Regions from separate parts of the Paenibacillus sp. FSL E2-0190 genome, predicted to be linked through region 1. Evidence: riboswitches for the same ligand, from Rfam matches in the RefSeq annotation. Region 1 holds a riboswitch; each other region holds the start of a gene.
The links. Region 1 has a riboswitch for cyclic di-AMP ahead of NST25_RS11035 (KamA family radical SAM protein). Riboswitches for the same ligand answer to the same signal wherever they lie in the genome.
Positions count from the first base shown of each region.

Region 2: it holds a riboswitch for cyclic di-AMP, as region 1 does, so the genes downstream of both, NST25_RS25790 (TrkH family potassium uptake protein) here and NST25_RS11035 (KamA family radical SAM protein) in region 1, are expected to answer to the same signal.
Region 3: it holds a riboswitch for cyclic di-AMP, as region 1 does, so the genes downstream of both, NST25_RS00545 (C40 family peptidase) here and NST25_RS11035 (KamA family radical SAM protein) in region 1, are expected to answer to the same signal.
Region 4: it holds a riboswitch for cyclic di-AMP, as region 1 does, so the genes downstream of both, NST25_RS00190 (3D domain-containing protein) here and NST25_RS11035 (KamA family radical SAM protein) in region 1, are expected to answer to the same signal.

Region 1 is NZ_CP150306.1:2,591,809-2,595,103, reverse strand. Features, by position in the region: gene NST25_RS11040 (AraC family transcriptional regulator) at 1-1,368, shown strand, start outside; cyclic di-AMP (ydaO/yuaA leader) riboswitch at 1,417-1,558, shown strand; gene NST25_RS11035 (KamA family radical SAM protein) at 1,698-2,867, shown strand; gene NST25_RS11030 (YafY family protein) at 3,001-3,295, shown strand, end outside.
Region 2 is NZ_CP150306.1:5,878,184-5,881,478, reverse strand. Features, by position in the region: gene NST25_RS25795 (CPBP family intramembrane glutamic endopeptidase) at 1-701, opposite strand, end outside; cyclic di-AMP (ydaO/yuaA leader) riboswitch at 1,022-1,197, shown strand; gene NST25_RS25790 (TrkH family potassium uptake protein) at 1,262-2,620, shown strand; gene NST25_RS25785 (TrkA family potassium uptake protein) at 2,634-3,295, shown strand, end outside.
Region 3 is NZ_CP150306.1:112,650-115,944, forward strand. Features, by position in the region: gene NST25_RS00535 (GNAT family N-acetyltransferase) at 1-425, opposite strand, end outside; gene NST25_RS00540 (C40 family peptidase) at 615-1,067, opposite strand; cyclic di-AMP (ydaO/yuaA leader) riboswitch at 1,112-1,254, opposite strand; gene NST25_RS00545 (C40 family peptidase) at 1,617-2,045, opposite strand; cyclic di-AMP (ydaO/yuaA leader) riboswitch at 2,103-2,241, opposite strand; gene NST25_RS00550 (hypothetical protein) at 2,460-3,290, opposite strand.
Region 4 is NZ_CP150306.1:41,196-44,490, forward strand. Features, by position in the region: gene NST25_RS00185 (TatD family hydrolase) at 1-644, shown strand, start outside; cyclic di-AMP (ydaO/yuaA leader) riboswitch at 843-1,072, shown strand; gene NST25_RS00190 (3D domain-containing protein) at 1,358-2,524, shown strand; gene rnmV (ribonuclease M5) at 2,701-3,252, shown strand; gene rsmA (16S rRNA (adenine(1518)-N(6)/adenine(1519)-N(6))-dimethyltransferase RsmA) at 3,249-3,295, shown strand, end outside.

The DNA of each region.
Region 1 (3,295 bases):
AAACGATATTCTGGAGAGCTGCTTTCCGGCAGACGGGAGTTAATTGTGCACCCGTTCACCAAGGTAATCCGACTAGTCGAAGACCTGCTCATGAACAGGAATAACACCGATGATGTACAACAATTCAAGCGACAATTAAAATTCCAAGAATTGCTGCTGCTACTTTTTGAGCATAATTACCCTTCCAAACACCTGCCAAGTCCTACGGAATCCGTAGAAAAGACCATAACATTCATTCAGGAGCATTATACAGAGAGTATCACCGTGAAGCAGTTAGCTGAACTGGCGGGAATATCAATCTGGCAATATACACCGATCTTTCAGCAGCTTACGGGTAAAAAGCCGCTTGAATACCTGACGGATCTGCGCATTAATCATTCCAAACGATTCCTGCAGGAATCGACTGAACCACTGCGGGAAATCGCCAGACTGGTCGGCTTCTCGGACGAATACTATTTCAGCCGCCGCTTTCGGCAAAAAACCGGAGTTACACCCGGACAATATGCACATCAGAAAGGTCGTAAGCTTACCGTCAAGGATTGGACGGGTCATGAGGTGGAGATTCCAGAGCGAGCGAAACGTATTGTCTATCATGGCGAAACACTTGGCGACCTTCTCGCGTTAGGCGTAAAGCCTATCGGTGGAGATGAAGCGTTCGCCCGGAACAGCGTCTATAAACATCGGCTTAAGAAGCTCGCCAACGTCGGGTTTCCACTGGACCCGCAGTTGACCGCTTCCCTAAACCCAGATTTGATCATTTTGGCAAATAGTGATGAAAGAGCCTACAGAGCAGTTTCTGGTATCGCTCCGACACTCACCTTTGATTCATTTGCATCTCTCGACAAACGAATGCGGACACTAGGCAGTTGGCTAGGTAAACAGCGCGAAGCCGAAGCATGGCTGGAGTCATTCACAATCAAAAACGCTGCCATGTGGCAGCAGCTTTACACGACAACCCTCCAAGTTGGAGAAACCGCCTCTGCTTTGGTCTATGATCATGGAGATCATCTGTATGCTATGGGAATGTCCGGATTCTCCACTGCGCTTTATGCCCCATGTGGATTACAACCGACTGAAGAGATCCAGGCCATATTGGACGAAGAGTTAGGGTTCGCCGAAGTTGATCCAACACGACTGCCTGCCTACGCCGGAGATCATATCTTCATGTTCATTCCGGAACGCAAAGACTCGCGAGCTGCGATGGAACGATTACTAGACAGTTCACTTTGGAACAATCTCCCGGCAGTACGTCAGGGACATGTTTATCTGCTCGACGGAAGCAAATGGAACTCTAGTGATGCGTTAACCCGGGAGAAGCTGCTAACGCTGTTGCCTAAACTACTCGGCGGAAGTAGCGCTAGCAATTGAAAGTGAATCTAGGATTCTCTTTTGACTTTTCAAAACTTGATAGGGTATACTTTATCTACGCTTAATTTCCAACTTTTACAGTTGAAAAGCGGGGGAACCAGTTAATTGGGGCGAATCATTGAGCATTAGAATGTAGGGTACCATCTTACCCGAGTCCGTCAGCTAACCTCGTCAGCAGTGGATGGGTCTGCTTTTCATGTTATTTACATAACCAGAGACCCTTGCTAAGGGTCTCTTTTTGTGCTTTTTTGGACCCTGCTGGCAGTAGATTGGCCTTTGACACTAAGGCTCCCTCATTTCTCACACTACGAGACAAAGGAGAGATGTACGTGCAAAAGGTAAAGTACTTCACGGATATTAACAAAATAGCTATGTTGTCTGAGCTGGAAAAAGAGAATCTGAAAGAAATTACGGACAAATTTGTTTTTCGTGTAAATGACTACTATCTGTCTTTGATTAACTGGGATGATCCAAATGATCCCATCCGTAAGCTGGTTATTCCTAACGAAGGTGAACTGCTGGAGTATGGGCGCTGGGACGCCTCCGATGAGGACACGAATTATGTGGTACCTGGTTGTCAGCACAAGTATAGAACCACTGCACTGCTGATTGTATCCGAGGTCTGCGGGGCTTATTGCCGCTACTGTTTCCGTAAGCGTCTGTTCCGAAATGACGTGAAAGAGGCGATGGCTGATGTCTCTCCGGGTTTGGAGTATATCGCAAATAATCCGGAGATTAACAACGTACTTCTTACGGGCGGGGACAGTTTAATTCTCTCCACACCGAAGCTAAGATCCATTATTGAAAATCTAAGAAGCATTGAGCATGTTAAGATCATTAGACTGGGTTCCAAAATTCCCGTATTTAATCCGATGCGGATCTCTGAAGACGAAGAACTGCTGGAGCTGATTCGTACTTACTCTACCGAAGACAAACGAATCTATGTTATGGCGCATATCAATCATCCTCGTGAAATTACACCTGAAGCCAAAAAAGCATTTAAAGCTCTCCACAACGCAGGGGCAATTGTCGTAAATCAGACCCCCATCCTCAAAGGCATCAACGATGATCCCGTTATTTTAGGGGAACTACTGGACCGGCTTTCATGGGCTGGCGTTACACCCTACTACTTCTTTGTGAACCGGCCCGTAGCCGGAAACCGGGATTTCGTATTACCGCTCGAGCAAGTCTATCAAATTGTAGAAGAAGCCAAAGCCAGAACCTCAGGACTTGGCAAAAGAGTACGCTTATCCATGAGCCACACCTCAGGAAAAATAGAAATTCTCGCCATTGATAACGGAAAAGCCTATCTCAAATACCATCAATCCAGAGATCAGGAATACGGAAAATTTATGATTCTAGATTGTCCAAAGGACGCCGAATGGTTCGATGACCTGCCTGGGAATGAGCAATATTGGACCCCACCTGTGAAAAAAAACGATGCTATTATTTCTGTTAATGATTTATCAGGCGAGCCTGCGGATTTAATCTGTAAATAGATTTAATCGACTCTGTCATAGGATATTTCTTCATCACCAACAACAAAACTCCTCCCTCCCAAAATTAGCCCGAAAAAATCTATGATATAATCACGCTGTAACACGAAATGGACTAATGGGTGGGAATGCACACATGAAATTGGAACGATTGATTTCTATGATCTACAAGCTATTGAACCACGAAGTTTTATCTGCCTCCAAGCTGGCTGAAGAGTTTCAGGTTTCCCAGCGAACAATCTATAGAGATATCGATGTGATTTGTGCCGCTGGCATCCCGGTCGTATCGTATCAGGGTACTAAAGGTGGATATGGCATCATGGACGGATATAAAATGGATAAAAGCCTGCTCCGTTCGTATGATGTCACTTCTCTGATTACTGTACTTAACAGTCTTTCTTCCGTGTTTGAAGATGAGCATACGCAAGGAA
Region 2 (3,295 bases), 3.3 Mb from region 1:
AATCCGGCATTAAAGCTGGATACCTGCTCTCCACTGAAATCAAAATAATAGTGCAATAAGGATTCGCCGACCTGAACAGTACTATCCGTATATACTAGCCCATGGCTTCCTGTATTCGATTCAATTTGTAGTTTGGCAGGATTTACTTCCCATTCTTGAAGCCAAGGACGAGCAAGATTCTCCTTCTGCGCTAGAGTGAGGTCAGCTCCCTTGTCCTCTTTTGCACCAACGGAAGCAATGCCTGGCCCCTCATCGGAGACAACTTTTGCAGCCTTTGAGAAAGCGACAATCTTACCGGTATACATATTGAGGTCAACGATGATTTGCGGCTCTTGCTCCGCTGAAGGAGTAAGCGTTGCCCGAAAGACATCAAAAGGATAGTTTTGATCCAATTTTTTCTTGGTGTAGTCCTCCACAAGCTTCTCGCGAGACATATAACCATAAAAGGAAGAGTCCGTCTGGTAAAGTACATTCCATTGATCGTTTGGTGCTTCGGTGTAGTTGAGCTTTTGTTCTGCGAATAATATGGCTTGGTCACGGGCTTCTGCCTTGCTAATGACGGTGGTATCTTCACCTGTAGGGCTACTAAGCAGTGAAGGGGAAATCTGAAACATAATAAATAGAATAAGACCGATAATGCCCGAGATGATGAGCCTCTTGGAGAGGGCACGTTGCTGTAAGGGCTGGCCGACGGGATTCATGTAACGCCTCCTTGTTATGTACTGACAATGTTATGTTCCATTATAGTATTAGTGCCTGGTTGGTTACAAAAAACATTATATGTTCTTTTTATGGGTAATAGAGATAGTATAGAATAGTCATGTGAATTTATACCATGAATTTTATCGTGTTCATTTCTGCACGAATGATGAGAATCGGTGTAATTGCAGGGAAAACACGGAAAAGTGATGAGAAAAGGCACTCCTTTTGATGCAGTCTCTTTAAACCGCATTTTTTCATGTGAATGAGCATTAATTGTGTCTTTGTGAATTCACTAAATAACGTATATAATTTGTATGCAATTGTATAGTAGCCGAATTTCTGGTGAAAACGGGGGAACCATAAGAAGTGATGAAAAGTGGAGTGTACACGATAAATGGCACTTTCATCAGGGGTGAATTTCGTTCTGGGAACGAATAGGGCAGCCTGCACAGTCCGAATCCGACAGCTAACCTCGTAGGCTAATTTACTGCAGGAACCAAGTCAGCATTGGTTTTCCAGTGCTTTTTTTGTTGGAATTTTTGATAAGAAGGTGAGCAAAGTGGCTTCACAGTTTCGCAGGATTTCTGAATTTAAGTTTCTGAAGCTCTCGCCGCCGCAGATACTGGTGCTTGGTTTTGCATCGATCATTCTGATAGGGGCCTTGCTGCTTATGCTGCCCATCTCAAGCACAAGCGGGAATTCCGTGGAATTTATTGATGCATTATTTACTTCAACGTCGGCAACCTGTGTTACAGGGCTTGTTGTGCTGGATACCGGAACTTCGTTCACCATTTTTGGAAAAACCGTAATTATGATTCTGATCCAGATCGGCGGCTTAGGTTTTATGACCATGGCCACTCTATTTTCACTGGTGTTAAAGCGTAAAATATCTTTGCGGGACAGGCTAATCCTACAGGAAGCCATGAATCAAGGCTCTATGGAAGGAATTGTGCGACTGATCCGGAGAGTCCTCATATATTCTCTTGTCATAGAAGGCTGTGCCGCTGTGCTGCTGTCTATTCGCTGGGCTTTTGATATGCCGTTGGGAAAAGCGATTTATTATGGCATATTTCATGCGGTGTCTATGTTTAATAATGCGGGGTTCGATATTTTTGGGGATTTTCGCAGTTTAACTGATTATGTATATGATCCGCTTGTGAATATTATTGTGATGTTTCTGATTGTCTCCGGCGGGATTGGTTTTATTGTAATGTCAGATCTGGTGGAGTTTCGGGTAACCCGCAGGCTGTCTCTACATAGTAAAGTTGTCCTGTCCACCAGTACAGGGCTGATTCTGATCGGAGCTTTGGTTATTTTTATATTTGAGTTTACTAACACTCGTACCCTGGGTTCACTGAATTTCGGCGGTAAAATATTATCGGCCTTCTTTCAATCCGTGTCTCCCCGTACGGCTGGCGCGAACACAGTAGATATTGCTGGACTTCGGCAGGCTACACAATTTTTTATAGTGATTCTTATGTTTATTGGTGCTTCTCCGGGCTCAACGGGCGGGGGGATTAAGACAACAACCTTTACGATGATGATTGGTGCTGTAATTGCTATGCTGCGTGGACGGGAAGATGTTGTGTTGTTCCGTTATCGGCTGGCTCAAGAGCGCATCTACAAGGCATTAACGATCACGCTGCTGGCTTTGTTGTTAATCGCCTCTGTGTCGATGATACTCTCCACAACTGAAGACAGTAATTTCTTGGCAATCTTGTTTGAGACGACCTCCGCCTTTGCTACGGTAGGACTGACTATGGGGCTAACTCCGGAACTGTCAGCGATCGGTAAGATTCTACTCTGTCTGACGATGTTTGCAGGTCGGCTAGGTCCACTAACCTTAGCGTATGCACTCGGTCCCAAACAGGGTAAACCACTGTATAAGTATCCGGAAGGTAAAATAATTATTGGATAGGAGTTAATTAGAAATGAAAGCACAGCAATTTGTAGTAATCGGCTTAGGTCGCTTCGGTTCAAGCCTGGCGCTTGAGCTGATGGAAATGGGCTACGAGGTGCTCGGCATTGACCACCATGAAGAACGCGTGGAGGAAATGAGCGATCAGCTGACGCATACGGTAGTAGCAGATGCTACAGATGAGGGAATTATGCGCTCGCTTGGTGTACGGAACTTTGATTGTGGGATTGTTGCGATTGGTGACAATATGGAGAGAAGCATTCTGGCGGCCATTTTGTTGAAGGAGATTGGAGTCAAGCAAGTGGTGGCTAAGGCAATCTCTATCCTTCATGGCCGCGCACTGTCGCGGCTGGGGGTTGATCGGGTTATTTTTCCGGAGCGGGATATGGGGATTCGTGTGGCACATCAGCTGGTGACGCCCAATTTGCTGGATTATATTGAACTGTCCAAGGATTATAAAATTGTCGAGCTGACCGTACCGTCCTGCATGAACGGCAGAAGCTTGTCTGATTTAAATACAAGAGCTAAATATGGCTGCAGTATTGTTGCCCTAAATAGGGAAAGTGGAATAATCGTCGCTCCAACTGCCCATGATTATTTAAGTGAAGGCGATGTTATGGTACTCATTGGTCCTAATGAAAGTATTGACCGTTTTGAGAGTGAAGTTGTGAACCA
Region 3 (3,295 bases), 2.5 Mb from region 1:
GTATCTGTAATCGTAAATCCACATTTTTGATAAGTTCGGATGGCGCGTTGGTTCCAGGTCAGGACTTCCAGATCTATCTCACGATCAGGATAACGATTCAAGGCTGTCTGGACGATTGCATCTACGAATAGTTTGCCTAAACCATGGCCGCATAGATCGGGGCGCATCCCAACTCCTAAACGAACGACTCCTTCCATCGGGAACAACTGTGCGAATCCGCACAAAACCTCTTGTTCATTTAATATGGAGATATATTGTTCCTCCCGGAGCTGCGGATCACCAAACTCGATGCCAAGAGCCTGCATCTGCTCCCACGGCATCCAGCCATAAATATTATATGGAGGCGTATAGCTCCACTTACAAATAGCTTCTCCGTGAATTGCCTCCATAGGAACTACATGAAAAGTTACCGAGGGATTTATCATAAAGTCAACGATCTCCTTTCACGAGGACATTGCTATATTACTAATTATATACAAAATGGGGGAGGTTCGACTCAGAAACTTTATATGAGAGGAATGTTTTACAAATTATGAGAGGGGTAAATAAGTAATAAGACAAAAAAACAAGCTCTCCTCCAAGAGTTACCTTGGAAAAGAGCCTATGTACGTTACTTATTGAACATCATCATTGTCTTCCGATTCAGCAGCAACCGATTGGTAAGCGTCTGTGCTCATAATGCGCTTAGCACCAACGTAGCGTTTCACGTAGTAGCTATCACTCAGAGAGCTAATCGTAACACCGCGTGAGGTAGAAGCGTGTGCGAACTTACCTTCACCGACATAAATGCCGACATGGGAGACACCTTTGCCACTTGTATTGAAGAATACAAGATCTCCGGCTCTTATATCATCACGGGAGATTGCTGTGCCCATTTGATATTGGGAACCTGATTGGTGTGGAAGGTTAATGCCAATCTTATCAAACACATACATTGTAAATCCGGAGCAATCAAATCCGTTAGTGGATATACCGCCGGATACGTATTTAGTACCGATGGCCTTGTCAATCACTTTATCCATTTTGGAATCTGCGAAAGCGCTTCCTGCTCCGATGGTGAGGATGATGGAAAAGCTTAGTACTGCTGCTGCTAACTTCTTCTTCAAAAGTGTATACCCCTTCCAAATGCCTACGAGGTTAGCTTAAGGGTTCGGTTGAAGGTCCCCTATGACCCCTCTATATAATGGAGGTCAATTCACCCAAAGTTGGTTCCCCCGTTTTCCTAATAGTTAGGAAACTCGGCTCATACTGTTGATTAGGATTAGCTTGTAATCAATACATGACAAAACCTTTGTAAATAACAACTTAATGATTACAAAAATGTTACTAAAATCTCACTGCGCTAATTGTAACAAACAGAAAGCCGCTTGGCAATCGTTTTTAACATATTAATGCAGAAAAATTGGCATTTTTACGGTAGAAAGGCATATGTAAGCGTTAATAATGACCTAATTTTTAATATAATTGCAATTTTTATCAAATAAACGTGTTTCAATTGGGCTCTATTAGTGTAAAAATATATTATGGAAAAAAGAAAAACCCGAATTTGATTACGGGAATAATCAGATTCAGGTTCATATAGTTGTAATTATGAGGTTATAGTTGTGAGGAAGGTTTCAATCGAAGGCTACAGCTTGATAAGCTGAAGTACTCATTACTCTTTTAGCGCCAACATAACGATTGGCCCAGTAGGCCTGACTGAGTGAAGTGATGGTCACTCCACGCGAAGAGGACGATTGTGCGAATTTTCCGTTTCCAACATAAATGCCGACATGGGATACTCCATTGCCAAGTGTGTTAAAGAACACTAGATCACCAGAACGCAGATTGCTTTTGGATACAGCAGTTCCAACGCTATATTGAGCTTTTGATGTACGAGGTAAAGTAAGACCCACATTCTTGAATACATATTTTGTAAATCCAGAGCAATCAAATCCGGCAGTGCTTGTACCTCCGGTTTTATAGGCAACTCCAATAGTCTTTGAGATTACAGTGTCCATCTTAGAGTCGGCAAAGGCGCTTCCTCCACCAATAGATAATGCCATTACAAGTCCTAGCGCCGCAGCGACGCATTTTTTTCTTAAATTATGTCTTTTCAAAAGATGTACTCCTTCCAAGGCCTGCGAGGTTAGCTTAAGGGTTCGGTAGAAGATTCCCTATGATCCCTGTAAAGCGAGATCAATTCACCCAAAATATGGTTCCCCCACTTCCCGGTGCAAAGGAATTAGGCGTGTTAAGCACCAAGAGAATGACGTTTCGACAGTTACACTTACGATAAATACATTTAGTTATGTAGGAATCGTTTCAATTGATTACAAAATTGTTACTAATAGCACAGGACTTATTGTAACAGAGCTTTTACGATTTTGCAAATACTCTTAAGTTATCCGTAATGAGAAAAAGTCCCAGCTCCTGAATACAGGAATTGGGACCTTTTTATTATGTCAAATAAGGTTAATTTATTGTGGAAATGCTTTGCTACACCATAGATGATATTGTGCAGAGATTCCCCACATTTTTAAGAGCGTAGAAGGTAGTGGTGAGATTTGCCGTATTATAAGTGCCGGCAGGCCGGGACAGAACAGACCCGTCAGTCCGCACACTAGCAGTAAGAGCAAGCCTCCCGCACCAAGTACAATGGAAACACCTATAGCAGGAATCAGTGACCGCAAGCAGATGAACAGTGAGGAGAACATTCCTGTACCGCCGGTGTAACCAAACTGCATATATAGAAGAAACAGGCGCACGATAAAAATATATATAAGCCATGCCAATACGTATGGTACTAAATGAAGTAACAAAGTGTAGTTAAACAAAGAGGATAAGAACAGCCCGTACATTTTTGGAGCAAGCCAGTAAAGCGGCAGCAGGGTCAGCACCCATTCGATTAGGCTAAAGACTAAGACAGGTAGTCCATAGATCTTCATGCCAGGGAAAAAGAACAGCCCGCGCTCGCCCTTTCGCTCCTGGTGCAGCTCATGCAGCAATCCTGCCCTTATGAAAGGAGAAAGCAGAAGTCGCAAGACAACAAGTCCTAGAAGCATCCATAACCAAGTGCGTATCGCAGGGTCAGTATTCAAGCTGAACTGTCCCTCGATATAATACAACAGTCTGCCCATACCGCTGCCGCCGGCGTCTTTATCTGGATAGCGCAGTAGAATTGGAATAATAGCAGATCGGATGAAACCATACATAAAGTAGCCCCAGAGCAGTCGGTAGATGAAGAGCAGAATTAAAATATAAAATTGCTCCTTCATGCTTTGCCAGCCGCGGGTTATCGATGTTCTCACAATCA
Region 4 (3,295 bases), 2.6 Mb from region 1:
CGATCCCTTCAACGATGAAGCTGGCTGAATCTTATGATTATATTTATGCAGCGGTGGGCTGGCATCCACAGGATGCGATTGATATGAAAGAGGGGGACCTCGATTGGATCGCCTCTCTTTGCAGCCATGAGAAAGTGGTGGCCATCGGAGAGATTGGGTTGGATTATTATTGGGATACCTCTCCCAAGGATGTGCAGCAGGAGGTCTTCCGCAAACAAATTGGACTAGCCCGTGAACTAAAAATGCCAATCTGTATACATGACCGTGATGCCCATGAAGATGTCGTACGGATTTTACGGGAGGAAAAAGCAAATGAAATTGGTGGCGTAATGCATTCTTTCTCAGGCAGCTGGGAAACCGCAAAAATGTGTCTAGACCTAGGATTTCATTTGTCATTTGGAGGACCGATCACGTTCAAAAATGCCAGAGTGCCTAAAGAGGTGCTTGCACAGACGCCATTGGACCGATTATTGATCGAAACAGACGCTCCATATTTGACTCCACACCCCTTCCGAGGCAAGCGAAATGAGAGTGCTCATGTGAAGTTAGTAGCAGAGGCTGCGGCTGAAATTAAAGGGTTAACATGGGAAGAATTAGCTAAAATTACGTATGCGAACGCACTGGAACGATTTGGGATTGTCTGAAAACAGGAGTAAAACGGGTGAAAAATAGAGAATGGCCGATATATTAAACTTTTTTAATATAAAAACGGCTGATTATTACAATATTTTAACCATATATTTGCGTAAACGTGGTTGAATCGTCCTTTACAACATGCATCAAAACAGGATATCATCTTTTCAGTGATGTGAGCTGTTGTTATTGTGACAGCCATTGATTCATGGATCGTCTCGCTGAGTCTCCGTATGGAGAACGGGGGAACCAATATTGAACTGCCGCATGCCTGTATCTTGAATACGACTAGGAATTGCCGCAGAACAATATTTGATTTCTTCACGTGGTCTTTGGGGTGAATTTAAGGGCAACCGCCGTGAGCGGGTGACCTGAAATAGGGCGTCTCTCTTTCGTCCGAACCCGACAGCTAACCCCGTAAGCGCAAGTAAGAGAGGCAACCTCGTGCACAAACATTCCCGCGTATTCTGACATCGGAGAAGCCACGAAAGAGTCCTCAAGAGAACTCTTTTTAGGCTTCTTTATTTTTGAATAAACTGAATGTTGCCCGCATACTGTTATATAACAGGTGTGGGAGTAGCTGTGCCGAGCAGGCGATCCATGAGCAGGAGACGCTAAGTTAATACGTGCGTATCCTGTGACAATCTCAAATAGTTTCGTCAAAGAAATTCAGTCCTCATGATATACAAATTGACGACGAGGCTATGTAAGGAGGATGGAGAGAATGGGCTTATTCCAACCAGAGGTATCCCATGATTCGCAGTCATCCAGCAGGTCTTTCGCATTACGGTGGGAGCAAGTAAATACTCGCGTACTTTTACTTGCAGGTGTGATTTCAATCGCAATCGCGCTGTTAATTCTGCTGTACGTACACGGTCAAAGTAATAAACAATTAGTTTTAGTAATAGACGGGCAAACACAGACACTTGAAACGCGAGAAGCACTTCTTGGTGATGTGTTGGAGAAAGAGCAAATTTCGCTGCAGCCGCATGATGAATTATCTTTAGGTCTGAGTGATGAAATAAAAGACGGTGACCGTGTCGTTATCAATCGTGCGCAGAAATTTAGCCTTACTGCGGACGGAGCAACAAAAACGTTATATACGACCGAAGACACTATCGGTCAAGCGATTGACAAACTGGGTATCAACCTAGAAGGCTATGATAAGATTTTTCCTTCGTTAGACACCACCATCTCTGCTGACATGGAGATTAAGATCGTTCGTATCAACAAGCAAACGGTACAGCGAACAACTAACTTACCTTTCCGTGTTATTAAGACAGCAGATCCCTCCCTTACTGTGGGAACAGTTAGAGTGGCACAGGCAGGCAAACCAGGCGTCATGGTTCAGCATATTGAAAAGATCTATCAAGACGGAGAACTGGCCTCTATGCGCATGATCGGCAAGGAAGTACAAACGGTAACAAAAGATAAGATCATTGCCGTTGGTACTAAAGCACTTCCTAAGCCTACTGTAGTTGCTAAAGCTACAACAACTTCCAAATCAAGCACTACCTCCAAAACGACTAAAGTTAGCGCTAAGACTAAGAACGTCACAAGCAAGGCTGGCGTAGACTTTGAGTACAAGAAGATGATTAAGAACGTCTCCATGACAGCTTATTCGTCAGAAGAGCCAGGGATAGGTACTAAAACTGCCTCCGGAACACGCGTAACGGAAGGTCGTACAATTGCAGTAGATCCGAATGTAATTCCTATTGGCTGGTGGGTTTATATCGATGGGCTTGGATTCCGCCGTGCAGAGGATACTGGCGGTGCCATTAAAGGCAATAAAGTGGATGTCTATTATGATTCCCTGAGCCATGCTCGTAATTTCGGCCGTAAATCACGTACCGTTTATGTGATTGGACCTGTGAAACCAGAGCTTAACTAGAACTGAAGCTTTTGCAAAAAATCCTTTGATAAGCTATAGTGATGATAACCGTTAAGGAACGCTGGATGATCATTTCGTTGATCGCAGAGCAACCGCTCATCACTTATACATTCTTTAACCAAAAGAAGAGGAGCGAATCCTCTTCTTTTTGCTTTTTTTGGAAGGAGTCAAGAAATATGATTAAGGAATTAATCGTCGTTGAAGGCAAAAGCGATACCGTAGCCATTAAGCGTGCTGTAGAAGCGGATACCATTGAGACAGGCGGCTCTGCTGTAAACCGGACTGTAATTGCTAAGATCGCGCTTGCTATGGAACGTAGAGGGGTTATTATTCTTACGGACCCGGACCATGCTGGGGAGCGAATTCGTAAAATCGTTTCAGCGAAGGTGCCGGGCTGCAAGCATGCTTTTATTCCAGAGAAGGACGCAACTCGAAAAGGGGATATCGGTGTAGAGAATGCATCGCCAGAGGCGATTCGTCATGCGCTGCGTAATGTACATACCTCTTTTGAAGGAGCACCTGCTTTGATTGGTATTGATGATCTTATGGCCGCTGGAATGCTTGTACACCCTCGGGCTGCTGAAAGACGTATGGCACTTGGTAATTTGCTTGGAATCGGATATTGTAACGGCAAACAGCTGTACAAGCGGCTGGCGATGTTTGGGATTACGCGGGAGGAATTTGCCGGGGCTCTCGCCCAAATTGATCAGGGAGGCATTACTTCATGAGTGGTAGAGAGGAAATTTCGACTCCAAAACGGACCAAAGAGAT